One region of the Methylobacterium sp. D48H genome, then DNA from elsewhere that is predicted to be linked to it. Evidence: predicted binding sites of a transcription regulator. Region 1 holds the regulator's gene; the other holds the start of a gene.
The links. Region 1 encodes PhoB, which activates phosphate uptake and scavenging genes when phosphate is short. Its sites were predicted from a motif close to TGTCATNNANCTGTCAT; they were not measured.
Positions count from the first base shown of each region.

Region 2: a site for PhoB is predicted at 1,235-1,251, ahead of ACLBX8_RS19665 (inorganic phosphate transporter). Genes of this name have one in related genera too.

Region 1 is NZ_JBKFAP010000014.1:95,406-98,471, reverse strand. Features, by position in the region: gene pstB (phosphate ABC transporter ATP-binding protein PstB) at 1-524, shown strand, start outside; gene phoU (phosphate signaling complex protein PhoU) at 634-1,353, shown strand; gene phoB (phosphate regulon transcriptional regulator PhoB) at 1,476-2,171, shown strand; gene ACLBX8_RS20915 (protein-disulfide reductase DsbD family protein) at 2,351-3,066, opposite strand, start outside.
Region 2 is NZ_JBKFAP010000012.1:129,201-132,266, forward strand. Features, by position in the region: gene ACLBX8_RS19665 (inorganic phosphate transporter) at 1-1,185, opposite strand, end outside; gene ACLBX8_RS19670 (ceramide glucosyltransferase) at 1,407-2,555, shown strand; gene ACLBX8_RS19675 (DUF1045 domain-containing protein) at 2,581-3,066, shown strand, end outside.

The sequences.
Region 1 (3,066 bases):
TCGACCTGAACGAGCTGCGCTCGCGCATCGGCATGGTGTTCCAGAAGCCGACGCCGTTCCCGATGTCGATCTACGACAACGTGGCCTTCGGCCTGCGCCTCTACGAGAAGCTGCCGAAATCCGAGCTCGACGGCCGGATCGAGGAATCCCTGCGCAAGGCCGCCCTCTGGGACGAGGTGAAGGACAAGCTCCGGCAGCCGGGGACCGGCCTGTCGGGCGGCCAGCAGCAGCGCCTGTGCATCGCCCGGACGGTGGCGCAGAAGCCGGAGGTGATCCTGTTCGACGAGCCGACCTCGGCCCTCGACCCGATCTCGACCGGCCGCATCGAGGAGCTGATCGAGCAGCTGCGCGACGAGTTCACCATCGTGATCGTCACCCACAACATGCAGCAGGCGGCGCGCATCTCGCAGTTCACCGCCTTCATGTATCTGGGGCAGCTCGTCGAGTTCGGTCCGACCAACCGGATGTTCATGAACCCGACGGAACGCCGCACGCAGGACTACATCACCGGCCGCTTCGGCTAGTCTGCCGGGCCGCTCCGGTCCCGGGACCGCCGCTCGCGTCTCCGGCGCGCCGGCGGGTCCCGCAAGCCTCCCGGAGGGCCGTCCCCGGGACCCCATCGAAGGATCCGCCATGCCCGGCCATATCGTCACCTCCTACGACACCGACCTGGAGAACCTGCGTCGCTCGATCTCGGAGATGGGCGGCGTCGCCGAGAAGATGACCGCGGAGGCGACCGACGCCCTCGTGCGCCGGGACGACACGCTCGCCCAGGCTGTGATCCTCGCCGACAAGCGCCTCGACGCGCTGCAGCGGGACATCGAGGAGCGCGCCGTGCTGCTGATCGCCCGGCGCCAGCCCCTGGCCATCGACCTGCGCGAGACCATCTCGGCGATCCGCGTCTCCGGCGATCTGGAGCGGATCGGCGACCTCGCCAAGAACGTCGCCAAGCGCGTGGTGGCGATCTCCGATCAGGCGCCGGCCCAGAAGATCGTGCTCGGCGTGCGCCACATGAGCGACCTCGCCGAGGGTCAGCTGAAGGACGTGCTCGACGCCTACGGGAGCCGCGACGTCCAGGCGGCCCACGACGTCTGGGAGCGCGACGGCGAGATCGACGCCCTGTACAATTCCCTGTTCCGCGAGCTCCTGACCTACATGATGGAGGATCCGCGCAACATCTCGTTCTGCACGCACCTCCTGTTCTGCGCGAAGAACGTCGAGCGCATCGGCGACCACACCACCAACATCGCCGAGACGATCCACTACCTCGCCACGGGCGAGACGCTGGCGGGTGACCGGCCGAAGAACGACGCGTCGAACTACGCGACCGTGGACGGCGTGCAGGCGCCGTGAGGCGCCGACCCCGGCGCCTTCCTGTGGGCGCGGCCGGGGTCACTCTCCGTGCGGGTTGAGGCGGGGCGGCGCCTCCTGCACCATCCGGGGACCGCCCGCAGAACGAGTCTTCGAACGTGAGCATGCAAGTCCTGATCGTCGAGGACGAGGAGGCCCTGAGCACGCTGCTGCGCTACAACCTGGAGGCCGAGGGCTTCCTGGTGGATTCGGCGGCGCGCGGCGACGACGCCGAACTGCTCCTCGCGGAGCGGATCCCGGACCTCGTCCTGCTCGACTGGATGCTGCCCGGCCTCTCGGGGATCGAGCTGTGCCGCCGGATCCGGGCGCGCCGGGAGACCGAGCGCCTGCCGGTGATCATGCTCACCGCCCGGGGCGAAGAGGGCGACCGTGTCCGCGGGCTCGGCACGGGCGCCGACGACTACATCGTCAAGCCGTTCTCGGTCCCGGAGCTGCTCGCCCGGATCCGCGCGCTCCTGCGCCGGGCCAAGCCCGCCCACGTCTCGGACCGGCTGGCGGCCGGCGACCTGGAACTCGACCGCACCGGCCACCGCGTCCGCCGCGGCGGCGAGGAGCTGCATCTGGGCCCCACGGAGTTCCGGCTCCTGGAATTCCTGATGCTGGCGCCGGGCCGGGTCTTCTCCCGCGAGCAGCTCCTCGACGGGGTGTGGGGCCACGACGTCTACATCGACGAGCGCACCGTCGACGTCCATGTCGGGCGGTTGCGCAAGGCGCTGAACGGCCCGCGCCAGACCGACCCGATCCGCACGGTCCGGGGCTCGGGCTACGCCTTCGACGAGACCTTCTCGCTGGAGGCTTGAGGCGGCCCGAAGGGCTGTCGGAGCGCCTCACCGCTCCGGCGCGCCGTCATCGCGAGCGGAGCGAAGCGACCCAGAGCGGCGGGACGCCGGCGCGCGCGGCGCTGCTGGGTTGCTTCGCTCCGCTCGCAAAGACGGTGGGACGGGCCCGCGAAGATTCGCGCGTCCCGGCCTCCAGGGACTCAGCGCGCCAGCGCCGCGCTCCGGCCCGAGGCGGCCGGCACCGCCTCCAGCGCCGCCAGGACCGTCCCCTCGGTGAGGATCTGCGGCAGCACCTGGGGCTCTCCCGTCCCGGTATAGAGCAGGTAGAGCGGGACGCCGCTGCGCCCGTGCTTCTCCAGGAGGCGGGTGATCTCGGGGTTCTGGTTGGTCCAGTCGCCCTTCATGTAGGTCACGCCGCGCTCGGCCATCGCGGCCCGCACGGCCTTCGTGTTGAGCGAGGTCGCCTCGTTGACCGCGCAGGTGATGCACCACGCGGCGGTCATGTCCACGAAGACGGGGCGGTGCGCGTCGAGCAGGGCGTCGAGGCGCGCCTGCGTGAACGGCTCGATCCCGTCGGCGGCGGCCTGCGCGGCCGGCGCGGCGCGATCCCGGGGCAGGGTGACGGCGAGGGCCCCAACGGCGATCAGCGCCAGCGCGGCGGCGGCCTGCGCGACCCGGCCGGCCCGCGGCGGGGCGGCGCGGCCGTGCTCCCAGGCCCAGGCGGCGAAGCCCACGAGGACGAGGCCGATCAGCGCCGCCAGCAGCCCGCGCGGGTCGACCTGCTGCGCCAGCACCCAGATCAGCCACGCCACGGTGGCGTAGACCGGGAAGGCCAGCACCTGCTTGAGGGTCTCCATCCAGGCGCCCGGCCGCGGCAGCGCCCGCAGGGCCGGCGGCCAGAGGGTCAGGAGCAGGA
Region 2 (3,066 bases), on a different contig from region 1:
GACGCGCACCGCGTCGGCGGCGAGGTACATGTCGCTGCGCAGGTTCTGGGTCTGGGCGGCCGGCACCGTGCGGATCGCGCCGTAATTCTTCACGCTGGCGGCGATGTCGTTCGAGAGCGCCGCCAGCGCCGCGTAGACGGGCGGCGTATTCAGCGCCTTGGTCTTGAGCGCCTCCGTCACGGTCCGGCGCGCGGCGGCGGCGTCCGGAACCGCCGCGCCGGGGGCGCGGGCGGAGAACACCGCGCTCGCCGCCGTCGAGGCCTGCACGAAGGCGGGCGTCGTGTCGTCCGCCATGGTGCGGTTGAGCGCGTAGGCGGTGGGCGCGGCGCCGATCAGGATCAGCATGATCAGGCCCATGCCCTTCTGCCCGTCATTGCCGCCGTGGAAGAACGAGACCAGCGTGCAGGTGAGGATCAGCAGGCCGCGGATCCAGAGGGGCGGGGGCGCCTCGCCCGCGGGCGCCTCGTAGAGGTCCCTGCGGCGGACCGTGACCTTCAGGGCGAGCAGCAGCAGCGCCGCGAGCACGAAGCCGCAGACCGGGGAGAACAGCAGCGCCTTGAAGACGTTGAGCGCCTGGGTCCAGTCGACGCCCGCGGTGCCGTCGCCGCCGTTCATCAGCTGGTTGGCGAGGCCGACGCCGAGCACCGAGCCGATCAGCGCGTGGGACGACGAGTTCGGCAGCCCGAACGCCCAGGTCCCGAGGTTCCAGATGATGGCCGCCAGCAGCAGCGCGAAGATCATCGCGTAGCCCGCGTGCGAGCCGACGTTGAGGATCAGCTCGACCGGCAGCAGCGTGACGATCGCGTAGGCCACCGCGCCCGAGGACAGCATCACGCCGAGGAAGTTGAACACGCCCGACCAGATCACCGCGACGAGCGGCGGCATCGAGTGGGTGTAGATCACCGTGGCGACCGCGTTGGCCGTGTCGTGGAAGCCGTTCACGAACTCGAAGGCGAGGGCGATCAGCAGGGCGAGGCCGAGCAGCGCGAAGGCGCCGTAGGCCAGGGGCGCCTCCCCGACCGCGTTCATGTCCGCGACGAGGCTCACCACCGCGTAGCCCAGGCCCGCCACGAGGACGAGCAGGAACGCGACCACCCCGCCGAGATGCATCCCGTGGTCGAGGCGCGGGCCGCCCGCCTTCCGGTCTCCCACCGCCCCCGACGGCATCACGGCGGTATCGGACATGAACCCTCGCGCGGAATCTTTCGTGGTGAGCGGGGATTAAAACCGCGCGGTGACGGTTGGGTGACGGCCCGCGACGCCGCGCGTCGGCGAGCGTGTCCGAGAGCGTGTCCGAGATCGTGTCCGAGATCGTGTCCGAGAGCGTCGGGCGGCGCTGTCACACGCCTGACGCGGTCCGGCCGCTAGCGGACCGGACCGCTCGCCCGATCGCACGAGGGATCCGCATGATTGACGCCACGGTGCCGGCCCTGTCCCTCGGCGCGCTCCTGGCCGTCGTCCAGATCGGCAGCATCGCCGTCGCGGCCCGGCGCCTCGGCCGGGACCACGGCCCGTCGCGGTTCCCGGACGGCGCGCCCGTCTCCCTGGTCCGCCCCCTGCGCGGGGTCGAGGCCTACAGCGAGGAGATGCTCCTCCGCAGCTTCTGCCTCGACTACCCGTCCTACGAGCTGATCTTCTGCGTGGCCGACCCGGCCGACCCGATCGTCCCGATGGTGGAGCGCCTGATCGAGGCCCACCCGCACGTGCCGGCCCGCCTGATCCTCGGCGACGAGCGCGTCAGCGCGAACCCGAAGCTCAACAACTGCCTGCGCGGCTGGCGCGCCGCCGCTCACGACTGGGTGGTGCTCGCCGATTCCAACGTCGCCATGCCGCCGGACTACCTCCAGCGGCTCCAGGCGGCGTGGCGCGCCGATACCGGCCTCGTCTGCTCCACCCCGGCCGGCGCCCGCCCGGGCAGCTTCATGGCGGAGGTGGAGTGCGCCTTCCTGAACACCCTACAGGCGCGCTGGCAATACGCCGCCGAGGCGTTCGGGCTGGGCTTCGCGCAGGGCAAGAGCATGCTCTGGCACAAGCCCTTCCTGGAGGCGCAGGGCGGCCTCCAGGCACTGGCGGCCGAGATCGCCGAGGACGCGGCCGCCACCAAGCTCGTGCGCGCCGCGGGCAAGCGGGTCCACCTCGTGGCGAGCCCGTTCGAGCAGCCGCTCGGCCCGCGCGGCTTCCGGGAGGTCTGGTCGCGGCAGCTGCGCTGGGCGCGCCTGCGCCGCGTGACCTTCCCGCTGTTCTTCGCCCCCGAGATCGGCAGCGGCGTCCTGCTGCCGGCGCTCCTCGTCGCCCTCTGGGCCGGAAGCCTCGCGGGCCTCGCGGGCGCTGCCGGCCTCGCCGCCCTGTGCTATGCCGCCGAGCACCGGCTCGCGGCCCGCGCGGGCTGGCACCGCTCGCCCCGCACGCTGGCGGCCTTCCTGGCGCGCGACGCCCTGATCCCGGCGATCTGGGTCGGCGCCTGGATGCGGAGCGCCATCGTGTGGCGGGGCAATGCCATGGAGGTGCGCCCCCGGCGGGCCGCCGACGCGCGCACCTACGCGCCGACGGCCTGACCGCCCGGCGATCGGAGGCCCTGACGTGTCGCGCCGCTACGCCCTCTACTGGCTGCCCGCCCCGGATTCGCGCCTCGAAGCCTTCGGCCGCGCGATCCTCGGCACCGACAACGTCACCGGGCTGCCGGTGCCGCACCCGGAGAGGCTCGGTGATCTCGCTGCGGTCACGGCGGGCGCGCGGGTCTACGGGTTCCACGCCACCCTCAAGGCGCCGCTGCGCCTCGCCCCGGGCACCGGGGAGGCCGACCTCGTGGCCGCCGCCCGCGCCCTCGCGGCCGCGCACCCGCCGGTGGCGGTGGGGCCGCTCCGGGTCGCCGCCCTCGGGCCGTTCCTCGCCCTGGTACCGGAGGGCCCGCCGCCGGAACTCGGGCTCCTCGCCGCCGAGTGCGTCGCCGCCCTCGACCCGTTCCGGGCGCCGCTCACGGAGGCCGAGCGCGCCAAGCGCCGGCCGGAGCGCCTCGACCCGCGCGGCCGCGCGCTCCTCGACCGCTGGGGCTACCCCTACGTGTTC